Regions from separate parts of the Micromonospora sp. L5 genome, predicted to be linked through region 1. Evidence: riboswitches for the same ligand, from Rfam matches in the RefSeq annotation. Region 1 holds a riboswitch; each other region holds the start of a gene.

Evidence for each region. A riboswitch is a leader RNA that binds a small molecule or an ion and turns the genes downstream of it on or off. The one in region 1 is predicted to bind cyclic di-AMP.
Region 2: it holds a riboswitch for cyclic di-AMP, as region 1 does, so the genes downstream of both, ML5_RS10935 (C39 family peptidase) here and ML5_RS25085 (transglycosylase family protein) in region 1, are expected to answer to the same signal.
Region 3: it holds a riboswitch for cyclic di-AMP, as region 1 does, so the genes downstream of both, ML5_RS03865 (hypothetical protein) here and ML5_RS25085 (transglycosylase family protein) in region 1, are expected to answer to the same signal.
Region 4: it holds a riboswitch for cyclic di-AMP, as region 1 does, so the genes downstream of both, ML5_RS00490 (NlpC/P60 family protein) here and ML5_RS25085 (transglycosylase family protein) in region 1, are expected to answer to the same signal.

What each region holds. Positions count from the first base shown of each region.
Region 1 covers NC_014815.1:5,457,438-5,460,647, reverse strand. Annotated here, with positions in the region: gene ML5_RS25095 (M4 family metallopeptidase) at 1-257, shown strand, start outside; gene ML5_RS25090 (YbaB/EbfC family nucleoid-associated protein) at 356-805, opposite strand; gene ML5_RS25085 (transglycosylase family protein) at 995-1,654, opposite strand; cyclic di-AMP (ydaO/yuaA leader) riboswitch at 1,653-1,824, opposite strand; gene ML5_RS25080 (LLM class flavin-dependent oxidoreductase) at 1,970-3,210, shown strand, end outside.
Region 2 covers NC_014815.1:2,253,156-2,256,365, forward strand. Annotated here, with positions in the region: gene ML5_RS10920 (acyltransferase) at 1-44, shown strand, start outside; gene ML5_RS10925 (hypothetical protein) at 125-469, shown strand; gene ML5_RS10930 (hypothetical protein) at 605-1,369, shown strand; cyclic di-AMP (ydaO/yuaA leader) riboswitch at 1,678-1,820, shown strand; gene ML5_RS10935 (C39 family peptidase) at 2,013-2,867, shown strand.
Region 3 covers NC_014815.1:774,815-778,024, reverse strand. Annotated here, with positions in the region: gene ML5_RS03870 (YibE/F family protein) at 132-1,406, shown strand; cyclic di-AMP (ydaO/yuaA leader) riboswitch at 1,561-1,692, shown strand; gene ML5_RS03865 (hypothetical protein) at 1,696-2,724, shown strand; gene ML5_RS03860 (carbonic anhydrase) at 2,782-3,210, opposite strand, start outside.
Region 4 covers NC_014815.1:98,383-101,592, reverse strand. Annotated here, with positions in the region: gene dcd (dCTP deaminase) at 1-262, shown strand, start outside; gene ML5_RS00490 (NlpC/P60 family protein) at 327-1,358, opposite strand; cyclic di-AMP (ydaO/yuaA leader) riboswitch at 1,372-1,506, opposite strand; gene ML5_RS00485 (N-acetylmuramoyl-L-alanine amidase) at 1,745-3,210, shown strand, end outside.

The DNA.
Region 1 (3,210 bases):
CGACGTTGAGCTTCTGGCTGCACATCGACAGCGCGGAGTCGACCACCAGCACCGCGTACGACAAGCTCACCGTCAAGGCGGGCAGCACCACGCTGGCCACGTACTCCAACCTGAACAAGGCCACCGGCTACGTGCAGCGGTCCTTCGACATCTCGTCGCTCGCAGGCACCACGGCGACCATCTCGTTCAGCGGCGTGGAGGACAGCTCGTTGCAGACGTCCTTCGTCGTCGACGACACCGCGGTCACCCTGAGCTGACCGTGGCGTGCGCGGCCGGTCGTCGTCCTCCCGGCGGCCGGCCGCCTCGCCGTGTCAGGACCGGCGTCCCGCCGTGTCGGGCCGGCCGTTTCGCCGTGTCAGGCCCGGCGCGCGCCCTGGGACGCGGTGCCGCGGTCGCGGTGGATCCGCGCGGCCGCCTCGTGCATCGCGCGGCCGAACAGCTCGGCCTGGTCGCCCATGCTGCCGAGCCGGGCGGCGAGCGCGTCGGCGTCGGCCCGCGCCGACGCGCTGACCCGGGCGTCCAGCTCGGACAGCGCGGCGTTGGCGGCGGTGACGAAGTGTCCGCAGAGGACGTCGAAGGGCTCGCCGGCCAGCTCCGGGTCGATCGTCACGGAATCCAGCCGGCCACCCTGGACGGCGACCGCGCGGACCCGGCCGCCGGCGGCCGTGCCCTCGGCGCGCAGCAGGTCGCCGGGCTCGCCGTCGGCGTGCGCCGAGGCCCGGGAGCGCATCGCGGTGAGCGCCTGCTGCGTGCGGGTCAGCAGCTCGTCGATGCTCGCGGCCGCCGAGAACGGGTCGTTGGTCATATCCGCGCTTTCTTCACGTCTTAGCCGAGCATCGTGACACTAGCAACCGCCTCCGACGAATCGCGGTCACCGCCGTCGCGGACCGTCTCCCGGACGCCGGGAGCAGGCCGGACACCGTCGACGCGGCGTGTCGCGGACGGGGCGGACGCCCGGCCGGGGTCGCCCCGGCCGGGCGTTCTCGGACCGCTGTCAGCCCAGCCGCAGCCGCTGACCGGGGAAGATCAGGCCGGGGTCGTCGCCGACCACTGCGCGGTTGCGCTCGTGCAGGGCGCGCCAGCCGCCGTCGACGCGCTGCGTCACGGCGATCTCCGACAGCGTGTCCCCACGCCGGACCAGGTACGTCCCGGCGCCGGACGACGGCTGCGGCGCCACTGTCGTCGTAGCGCGCTCCGGCGCGGCCCTGCGGGTGGCCGCCCGCTCCGGCGCGGCCTCGCGCGTGGCGGCCCGCTTCGGGGCCGCCTTTGTGGTGGCCCGCTCGGACCGGGTCGCCGCGCTCGCCGAGCCGCCCTTCTTGCCGCAGACCGGCCACGCGCCGATGCCCTGGCCGCGCCGCACCTTCTCCGCGACGGCGATCTGCTCGGACCGGCTGGCCAGGTCGGCGCGCGCGGCGTACTTCTTGCCGCCGTAGCCGTTCCAGGTGGCGCGGGAGAACTGGAGCCCGCCGTAGTAGCCGTTACCGGTGTTGATCTTCCAGTTGCCGCCCGACTCGCAGCGCGCTACCGCGTCCCAGTTGACGCCCGCGCTGGCCGGAGCGGCCGGGCCGAACAGGCTCGCGGCGCCGACGGCGGCGCCGGCCAGGACCGCTCCGAGGGCGGTACGGCGGCTTCGGGCTGAGTATTCAGTTGCCATGTGGATTCCTCCACGCCGACGAGGTGAGCTGTCGGGTTCGGGCCGAGGAGCCCGGCCGCCGGTGGCGGCTTCACCCCGAGGTGACGATGCACCGTGGAACGTGTGGTTCCCCCGCTCCCGCGCGAGGTCCGGTTACCGGGGACGGCGGCGGGATTTGGCGTTTCCGGCCCGCGGTGTCCGCGTCTGCGAACGAAACCGACGCTAGGAGCGATTTGCGACGATCGTCCACTTCTTGTGACGCTCTTCACCCGGCCGGGCTACCGGCGGCGGCGCTACGGTGGCAGGGCCAGGCAAGATCACGGGAGGGCTTGACGGATGACCGATCACGGACACGAGCTGACCTTCGGCGGCTTCATCACCCCCGCCGCCGGGCAGCCCGACCAGGTCGTGGCGCTGGCCCGGCTGTGCGAGCAGGTCGGACTGGACCTGGTCACGTTCCAGGACCATCCCTACCAGCCGGGCTTCCTGGACACCTGGACGCTGATGTCCTACGTGGCCGCGGCGACCGAACGCATCCGCCTGGCCGGAAACGTCCTCAACCTGCCGTTGCGCCAGCCGGTGGTGCTGGCCCGCAGCGTCGCCAGCCTGGACCTGCTCACCGGCGGCCGGGTCGAGCTGGGACTCGGCGCGGGCGCGTTCTGGGACGCGATCGAGGCGGCGGGCGGGCGGCGCCTGTCCCCCGGCGCCGCCGTCGACGCCCTCGACGAGGCGATCCGGGTGATCCGCGAGGTCTGGGACACCGGCAGCCGCGGCATGATCCGTGTCGACGGCGAGCACTACCGGGTGGTCGGCGCCAAGCGCGGCCCGGCGCCCGCGCATCCGGTCGGCATCTGGGTCGGCGCCTACAAGCCGCGCATGCTGCGCCTGGTGGGCCGCGCCGCGGACGGCTGGCTGCCGTCCCTGTCGTACCTGCCCAAGGGCCCCGACGAGCTGCCCGCCCTGAACGCGCTCGTGGACGAGGGCGCCCAGGCCGCCGGGCGCGACCCGGCCGCGATCCGCCGCATGCTCAACGTGACCGGCACGTTCGCCCGCTCGTCGGCCGGTTTCCTGACCGGGCCGCCGGAGCAGTGGGTGGAGGAACTGGCCGGGCTCACCCTGGAGCACGGCATCACCACGTTCATCCTCGGCAGCGACGAGCCGCGCGCGATCCAGATCTTCGGCCAGGAGGTGGCCCCCGCGGTCCGGGAGCTGGTCGCCGCCGAGCGCGCCACGCCCGCCGGCGGCGCCCGGGAGGCCGCCGACGAGCCGACCACCGCCGGCGGCCCGAGCACGCTCCGCGTCACCCCCACCCCCGACCCGGGGGTACGCCTGAGCGCGCGCCGCCCGTGGGACGAGTCCACCCGCCCGAGCGCCCCGCCGCCGCCGGCCGGACACGTCTACCCGGCCCGGGGACAGGCCGCCGGGCAGCACCTGGTGGACGTGCACGACCACCTGCGCCAGGAGCTGGCCCAGGTGCGCGACCTGCTGGAACAGGTCAAGCAGGGCTCGGTCTCGCCGGGCCGGGCGCGGGCCGCGCTCAACGAGATGACCATGCGGCAGAACAACTGGACGCTCGG
Region 2 (3,210 bases), 3.2 Mb from region 1:
CGGCCGAGGACATCGAGTACGCCGGGCGGCGTCGCCCGGACTGACACGCGCACACGTCCGCCTGTCGATCCGCGACACGCCGTGCGGCGGTGCGTTCGTGGGGGATCGGCGGTAATTTGTACCCGTGCTTCCGATCGCGCTCACCTGCCCCGTGTGGTGGGTGGCGCGCTGGACCGCCCGGATGCTCGCCAGTCTCGCCGTGGTCGTCGCCTGTTCGTTCGGCGCCGCCACGCTGCCGGCCGGTGTCGCCGCTGCCGCCCCGGCTCCGGCGGTCGCCGCCTCGACGTACACGGTCACCGGCGCCTCGACCGCGACGCGGCCGGAGGCCGACCGCGTGGCCGAGCGGCAGGCCGCTCCCGCCGGGGTTCCGGCGCCCGCGCCCCGGGCGGCCGCCCCGGCCGTCGTGGAGCCGGTCCCGGCCGGACGGGCCGTCGCACCGGCCGGCCCGCGGGCCCCGCCCGCCCGCTGACCCGCTCACGGGCCGCGCCCGTTCTCCGCACCCACCGCACGTCATCCCCGCACCCGCCCCGGCGGCCCTCCACCGGCCCGCCCCGGCGAGGTCGTGCGGGTCCTCCCGCCAGGTCCTTCCCGTGAGGTGCCGACCATGTCGCAGACCGCTCTGTACCACTTCCTCACCTCCGTGCCCGAGGCCGCCGCCATCTGGTCCTTCCTCCTGCTGCTCGCCTTGGGCCTGCTCGCCGCGCTCGTCGCCCGGCCCGAACGCGACCCCGCGCCGGAGACCGCCCCCGAGCCGGCCGACGCCGACGCCGCCCGCCGCGACGACCTGATCCGGTACGCCGAGGAGGTGGCGGTGGCCGCCGCCGGGGCCGCCCAGACGGCCCGTCGCCGCCGGGAGCGGTGGCTGGCCGCGCAGGACGAGGCGGACCGGGCCTGGACCGCGTACGACGAGGCGGACGCCGCCGCCCGCCGCCTCGCCGGCGCCGCCGCGCTGGCCGCGCCGCGCACGCCACGAACCCCTGCGGAGTACGCGGCCCGGGAGCGCTGGCTGCGCCACGCCGCCATGACGGCGCACTGGCGGGGCGACCTGACCGCCCGTCAGCTCGCCGACGTGCTGGCGCGCCGCAACGGGTGGGATCCGCGCCGGCACCCGGCCGAGCAGGAGATCGTGCTGGCCCGCACCGTCAGGGACGGGCGCCGGGCCGGATGGGAGAGCGCCGCCGCGCGGGAGCGGGCGGCCTGGCGGGACGCGGAACTGGCCGCCGAGGCCGCCCGGACGCTCGCGGCCGAGGCGTACGCGGCCACCGTGGCGCTGCGGCCCGCCCCGGCGTACCGGAGCGCGACGCCGAGCGCCCAGCCGGTGCCCGCGTCGGTCCGTAACGCCCGCTGGCGCCCGGCCCGGGTCGGCTGAGACGGCCGTCTCGACCGAATCGTTACCCGGAACGTGGTGAGCCCGGTCACCCGGGCCGCCGAAACGGGCGCCGGGCGCAGAACGGGTCATCGAGTATCGCGATTGCCGGCCGGGTGGTCGCCGTCTGTCCGCTTTCCGCCGCCGGGCGCCGTCGAAACTGCTTGTCCCATTGAGTGAAGTCAGTAACCGGGTGTTCCGAAATCCGTTACCACGGATCACGTTTACGCAGGTGGGAGCGCTTGGCAGGGGGCATACCCACCGGTAGTGTCGGCGCGTCCGATGCGGTAATCGATCGCCGACGGCGACGCCGCACCGACCCGCCTAATCGTGTTCCACGAACCGGGGACCCATGAGCACCATCGGGGTGAATCCGCGAGCCCACGGCCCGCGGTAGGGCGTACTTCCCGCCCGAATCCGTCAGCTAACCCGGTCGGCGGCCACGGAAGGAGTACCCCGCGTGCCCACCCCTCGATCGTCCCCCCGCCTCCACGGCGAAGCGGTGCCCGCGCGCGCCTGACGCGCGACCGGCAACCGCCCCCTGGGCGCCCGGCATCACGGGCGTTCCCGATCCCCCGGCCATCCGGCCCCGCCAGCACGTGTGAGTTCCTCCGCGTGCCGGGCCGGCGTGTGCCGCTCACGCCCCGTGGAGGATTTCGTGAAGCACCACCTGAAGCGTCAGCTGCGACGGATCGTCACCGAACGCCCGTACCAGATCATCGCCGGATCGGCCGCCGCGCTCGTGCTGGCCGCCGGCGCCGGAACCGTCGCCACCGCCGGTGACGACGCCCCGGTCCAGGAGAACACCGCCGCGGTCGCCGACCTCGGCGCCGCCCGCCTCGGCGAGCAGCCCGCCAGCCGCAGCGAGGCCCGCATCGCCGTACCGCAGGCGTCGCCCAGCGCCTCCGCCTCGCCCAGCGCGTCGCCGAGCGCCTCCCCGTCCGCGAAGGCCGCTGCCGACCCGGACACCACGCCCAAGGCCAAGCCGAAGCCGCCGTCGAGCAAGTCGCTCGACTACGACTACCAGGCCCAGATCAACTACTTCTACTGCGGCCCGGCCGCCGTGCGCAACGCGCTCAGCGCCGCCGGCATCGAGCGCAGCCAGGACGCGCTCGCCGGCCCCCTCGGCACCACCGAGATGGGCACCAACTCGGCCGAGGACACCACCCGCGTGCTCAACCAGCAGGTCAAGGGCAACCCGTACCGGACCCGCATGATTCCCGGCTCGGCCACCCCGGCCCAGATGGACCGCCTCCAGGCCGACGTGGTCGAGGCGATCAGCAACGGCCGCGGGGTCGTCGCGAACGTCGCCGGTACGGCCACCGACACCAACGGCGGCTGGCACTCGTTCCCTGGTGGCCACTACGTCGCGGTGGTCGGCTACAAGGACGACGGCCGGACCGTACGGATCGCCGACTCGGCCGACCCGTCGCTGCCCTCGTACTGGATCACCACGATCGACCTGGCGCACTGGATCGCCAGCCGCGGCTACTCCGCCTGACCGTCCCGCACACCCGAAGGCCGGCACCCCACCCGGGGTGCCGGCCTTCCCCGTCTCGCCCGGTCCTGGCGCGGCCCTCACGCCGCCTTGGCGCGCGCCGATCTTGGACTTGTGGCGCCCAGTTTGTCTGGCTCGCCCGCTATGGAAGGTGCCATAACTCCAAGATCGACGGTGAGGGCGGAGTGTGGGCGGCCGGAGCCGGGGCGAGGGGGCGCCAGGGGCGAGGACGGCGCGGGGCGAGGGCCGCGCGCGGGGGCGAGGACGGGGCGGGGGCGAGGGCGGCGCGGGGGCGAGGGCGGACCGGGGGCGGGGTGTGGGCGAGCCGGGGCGAGGGTGGGGCGGG
Region 3 (3,210 bases), 2.3 Mb from region 1:
CCGGGAGCGGCCGACCGGGCTGCCTACCATGGCCGGGCGACGACCCGGACGTGGTCGACACGTCCGCGCCGGCCGGGTGACCAGACCGGTCCGGCGGACCAGGCGTCGCCGCGACCGTTGGGAGAGACGCCATGGGTGCCGACCACACCCGCCCCGCACCCGCTGCGCCGCCGGGCGTACGACGGCTGCTCGTCGCCGTGGTGGTGCCGCTGTTCGCGCTCACAGTGATCGCGGCGCTGGTGCTCTGGCCCGGGCAGGACCGGGAGCCGGTCGGCGGCGCTGACGTCCCCCGCTACCACGGCACCGTGACCCGGGTGGTCACCGAGCCCTGCCCGCCGACCCCGGAGGCCCCGGAGGGCGGGGGTGGCCCCTGCGGCACGGTGACGGTCACCGCCGAGCAGGGCCCGGACGCGGGCCGGCAGGTCGAGACGCCGATCCCGGCCGGGCCGGGCGCACCCCGGGTCGCGGTCGGTGACGAGGTCGTCCTGGTCGAGCTGACCGACCCGGCCGACCCGGCGGTGAAGTCCTACAACATCGCCGAGCACCAGCGCGGCACACCGCTGATCTGGCTGATGGTGCTGTTCGCCGCCGCGATCGTGGCGTTCGGCCGGTGGCGCGGGCTCGCCGCGCTCGGCGGCCTGGTGGCCAGCTTCGCCATCCTGCTCGGCTTCGTGCTGCCGGGCATCGGCGCCGGCCAGCCGCCGCTGCTCGTGGCGATCGTGGGCGCCGCGTTGATCATGTTCGTGGTGCTCTACCTGACCCACGGGATCACCGCGCAGACGTCGGTCGCGGTGCTCGGCACGCTCGGCAGCCTGGTGGTCACCGGCGTGCTCGGCCTGCTCGCCACGTCCGCCACCCACCTGACCGGCTTCGGCAGCGAGGACGCCACCACGCTGTCCATGTTCCAGGGCGACGTGGACCTGCACGGGCTGCTGCTGGCCGGCATCATCATCGGCTCGCTGGGCGTGCTGGACGACGTCACAGTCACCCAGGCGGCCACCGTCACCGAACTGGCGCACGCCAACCCCGGGCTGTCCCGGCGGCAGCTCTACCGGGCGGCGACCCGGGTCGGCCGGGCCCACATCGCGTCCACCGTCAACACCATCGTGCTGGCGTACGCGGGCGCCTCGCTGCCGCTGCTGCTCCTCCTGGTCGCCGACTCCCGCCCGGTGAGTGAGATCCTCACCAGCGAGTTCCTCGCCCAGGAGATCGTCCGCAGCGCGGTGGCGACGCTCGGCCTGATCGCCGCCGTACCGCTGACGACCGGACTGGCCGCGATCGTGACCACCGCCGGGCGGCGCTCGCGCGGCGCGGAGCCGGCGCCACCCGCGGCCCGGCCGCCGGCCGGACGCGACGACGCGCTGGAGGCCCTGGGCGGCGGGAAGAGTACGGAGGCCGCATGGTGACACTCCGCAGCGTGACCATCGATTTCAAACGCGACGCTGGTCACGGTGCGCCACGGCGAAATCTCGCTATTGGTCGGCTTCCGGACGTAGATCCTCAGGAGTGCTGTCAGGTAACCTCGCTGCCGGTCACCGCCGAAGGCGCGCACCGGCGCCAGCGGTGCCGCCGCCCAATCGCCTGCGGGCGAACCGGGGAACCAGGTACATGGGGTGAATCCGCGACAGCGGTAGGGGCCACTTCCGTCCCGAACCCGTCAGCTAACCCGGTCGGCGGCCGACGGAAGGGAACACTGTGACGGCACCCCTGCGCCGCTGGCTGACACCCGTGGTGGCCGTGCTGGCCTCGCTGGCCGTGCTGGCCGGGCCGACCCCGGCGACCGCGGCCCCCACCGCGGCGGCCCCCGGCAACCCCTCGGGACACGAGGAGGACGGCGAACCGCCGCTCATCACCGAGGCGATCGACGCCGCCAACCGGGCCTTCCTCCAGGCCAAGGCGAAGCTCGCCAAGTCCCAGGACCGCCAGCGGCGGCTGGCGGCCGAGGTGAAGACGGCACAGGCCGAGCTCGAAGCGCTCAGCCCGCAGGTCAACCAGCTCGCCGCCCAGTCCTACCGGACCGGCCGGATGGGCGCGATGGCCATGCTGCTGGAGAGCAACTCACCCGACTCGTTCGTCCGCCGGGTCAACGCCCTGGACGAGCTGAACCTCCTCAACGCGCAGCGCCTAGCAGCCATCAACGCGGTCAAGACCCGCGCCGAGCAGGCCAAGATCGCGCTCGACGCCGAGGTGCGCGAGCAGGAGAAGCAGAAGAACGCGATGGAGCGCGAGAAGGTGCAGGCCGAGCGCGCGCTGAAGCTCGTCGGCGGTCTCGGCTTCACCGGCGGCCTGGTCTCCGCCACCTCACCGGTCGCCAAGATCGGCCCCGGCCGCACCGCCGACGGCGGGTGGAAGGCGGAGTCGTGCAGCGAGGACGACCCGACCACCTCGGGCTGCGTCACGCCGCGCACGCTGCACGCGTACAAGGAGGTCCGGCGCGCGGGCTTCAAGCGCTTCGTGGGCTGCTACCGGCCCGGCGGGCCGTGGGAGCACCCCAAGGGCAAGGCGTGCGACTGGTCGCTCCAGAACAGCGGCTTCGCGCCCTGGCACAACAACGACACCCGCCGGTACGGCAACGAGGTGGCCGCCTTCCTCATCCGCAACGCCGACCGGCTGGGCATCTACTACGTCATCTGGAACCGGCAGATCTGGTTCCCGGCCACCGGCTGGAGTTCGTACAGCGGACCCTCGAACCACACCGACCACGTCCACATGTCGATGCTCTGACCCGGACACCACGAAAAGGGGCCGCCCTCGGGCGGCCCCTTTTCTCGTCCGTACGGGTCAGCTCGCCAGCGCCGGGTCGGCGGGCGCGGCCGGGGCGGGCAGCGGGGCCGGGGCCTGCGCCACGGTCCGCACCTCGCCACCGGCGAGCCGGTACGACATGCCCACCACCGTGCACCGCCCGGCGGCCACCCGCTCGGCCAGCACGGCGGACCGGGCCAGCAGCGTCTCCACGGTCTGCGCGATGTGGACGTCGACGATGCCGTCGAGGTCCTCGACCCCCTGGCGGGCGGCGCGCAGCAGGCTCGGCGAGACCGCGTCCACCACAGCGCCCAGGTGCCCGGCCGGGGCGGCGCCGGTCCGGACCCCCTCCCGGGCGGCCTGGACCGCGCCGCACGAGTCGTGCCCGAGCACCACCACGAGCGGGGTGCCGAGCACGGTGACGGCGTACTCGACGCTGCCGAGCACCTCCGGCCCGGCGGTGTGCCC
Region 4 (3,210 bases), 1.6 Mb from region 1:
GCTGGGGCTGCTGACCCACTCGACCGCCGGCTTCATCGACCCGGGTTTCTCCGGTCACGTCACGCTGGAGCTGTCGAACGTGGCGAACCTGCCGATCACGCTCTGGCCGGGCATGAAGATCGGCCAGCTCTGCATCTTCCGGCTCTCCTCGCCGGCCGAGCACCCGTACGGCTCGGCCGTCTACGGGTCGCGTTACCAGGGGCAGCGCGGACCGACGCCGAGCCGGTCCTGGCAGAGCTGGCGCACCTGGCCGACCCGCTGACGGCGCCCACAGTTGTTAATAGGGGCCCCCTCCTCTACCGGAGGCGTTAAGAGGGGGCCCTTCCTTACACCCGGCCGTAGCTGTTGATGTCGCCGTCGTCGACCCGCTTCATGGTGATGGGCTTGCCGGACTGGGAGGCGTGCACCACCCAGCCGTCGCCCACGTACATCGCCACGTGGTGCAGGTCGCTGTAGTAGAAGACGAGGTCACCGGCGCGCAGCTCGGCCCGGCTCACCCGCTTCGTCATGCCGTGCTGCTGGCGCGCGTTGTGCGGCAGCGAGACACCGCCCTTGGCCCAGGCCGCCATGGTCAGGCCCGAGCAGTCGAAGTGATCCGGCCCGGCCGCGCCCCACACGTAGATCTTGCCGATCTGGGCGCAGGCGAACTTGACCGCCGCTCCGGCCGCGCCACCGGGGTAACCGGCGGGGCAGGGCGCCGGGCGCAGCGGGCCGCCGCCACCGTTGCCGTACACCTTGAGCCGCAGCTTCTGCAGCCGGGCGATCTCGGCGTCGATCTGCTTCTTCTTCGCCGCGAGCTGGGCCTCGGTACGCGCCAGTCCGGCGATCATCTCGTCCAGCGGCTTCTTCTTCGCCGCCAGTTCGTCGCGCAGCGCGGCGACGGAGCGCACCTGCTCGTGCTGGCGGTGCGCGAAGCGGTCGAGCAGTTCCAGGCCGTTGACCAGGTCACCGGGTGAGCGGCTGCCCAGCAGCGCGTTGACGGTGGAGAGGTTGTCACCCTTGTAGGCGTCGGCGGCGAGTCCGCCGACCTGGCCGAGCGCGGCGTCCACCCGGGCCTGGAGGGGTGCGATCTGCCGGCCGAGCGCGTCGGCCTGCTTGCGCCGCGCGGCGAGCTGCTCGCGTACGGCGTTGACCTGTTCGATGACCGGTTCGAGTTTGTTCCAGTCGCGGTCGATCTGCGCCTCGATCTCGGCGACCGAGGGTTCGGCGTGTGCCGCCGTGGCGCCGCCGGTCAGGACGACTGCGGTGCCGACGAGGGCGGCGAGGGCTGTGGTGAAGCGGGACCAGCGGGTACGCGGCACAGCCGTGGAGCGGTCGACCGACCGGCTCGACGACGGCCGCGGGGCATGGAGTGCCACCGGGCGTCCGTACTCCTTCTTCCGTACCGCCTACCGGGTTAGCTGACGGATTCGGGCGGGAAGGGAGCCGCCCTACCGCATCGCTGCGGATTCACCCCAGGTACCTGGTTCCCCGGCTCGCCCGGAGGCGACTCGGCGGTGTCGGACCGTCACCGACCGGGTTGGACGGTGAGACGTGCGGCCGACGATTCACCAGAGTAGGGACCACCGTTATCGATCCGCAACTTCCAGCGCCGTGACACTCCGTACGCGATGAGGCGCCGCACCCCGGTCGGAGGTGAAATTTTCTTTCAAGGCTGATTACTCACTGGAAAGGTATTGACCCTTGCGGGTGTGCGGAGTGAGGGTGGAAACGCAGTGACCCCCATCCCTGTCCAGGAGGTTCGATGCACCTCTCCGCCCCGCCGTCGGGCAGACGGATACTGCTCGCCGCCGCAGTGGCGACAGCCACCGCGCTGGCGACGACCGGCCCGGTGACCGCCGCGCCGGACACGTCCGCGCCCGCGAGCGACCGGCAACAACAATACGCCGCCGCCGCGGCCGAGTACGGCGTACCGCAGAACGTGCTGCTCGGTGTCTCCTATCTGGAGTCCCGCTGGGACACCCACACCGGGCAGCCGAGCACCAGCGGCGGCTACGGCCCGATGCACCTGACCGACGCCGCGCACATCCTCGCCATGCCGGGCAGCGCCCACGTCGACGAGGACGAGGACCCGCGCGGCGACGACTCCCGGCCGCTGAAGCTCGACCCGGCCACCGCCGCCGCGCCGGAGCGGGAGACCCCGCTGCCGCCCGCCTCGCTCCAGACGCTCGACGCCGCCGCCGCGCTCACCGGGCTCGACGCGGGCACGCTGCGCACCGACCCGGCCGCGAACATCCGCGGTGGCGCCGCGCTGCTGGCGTCGTACCAGAAGGCTCTGGGTGGGCCGGTCGGCGCCGGCACCGACCCGGCGGCCTGGTACGGCGCGGTGGCCCGGTACTCCGGCGCGGACACCTCGGACGCCGCGGCGGCCTTCGCCGACGAGGTCTACGACCAACTCGGCCAGGGCGCCAGCCGCACCACCGACGACGGCCAGCGGGTCACGCTCGCCGCCACCGCCGCTAAGCCGGACCGTTCCCGCCTGGCCCGCCTGGGCCTGCGCAACGCCGAGCGGCCGGACGGGCTGGAGTGCCCGGTGCGGCTGGCCTGCGAGTGGATTCCCGCGCCCTACGAGCAGCTCAGCGACGACCCGGGCGACTACGGCAACCACGACCTGGGCGACCGGCCGAAGCAGCAGAAGATCGAGTACATCGTCATCCACGACACCGAGGGCTACTTCGGCCCGAGCGTCGACCTGGTGAAGCGGGCCGACTACCTGGGCTGGCACTACACGCTGCGCTCGGTGGACGGCTACATCGCCCAGCACATCAAGACCAAGGACGTCGGCTGGCACGCCGGCAACTGGTACGTCAACGCCAAGTCCATCGGCCTGGAGCACGAGGGCTTCGCCGGTCAGGGCACCTGGTACACCGAGGCGATGTACCGCACCTCCGCCAAGCTGGTGCGGCACCTGGCGCTGAAGCTCGGCATCCCGATGGACCGGCAGCACATCATCGGCCACGACAACGTGCCCGGCATCAACGCCGGCGCGGTGGGCGGCATGCACTGGGATCCGGGACCGTACTGGGACTGGTCGCACTACTTCGACCTGATGAAGGCGCCGTTCCGCAGCACCGGCACGCCCCGTACCGGCCTGGTCACCATCGACCCGGACTTCGCCACCAACCGGCCGGCGTTCTTCGGCTGCAACCAGCAGCCGCCGGGCGTCCCGACGCCCCGGCCGCCGGCCGAACCGTGCCCGTCGCGCGGCTC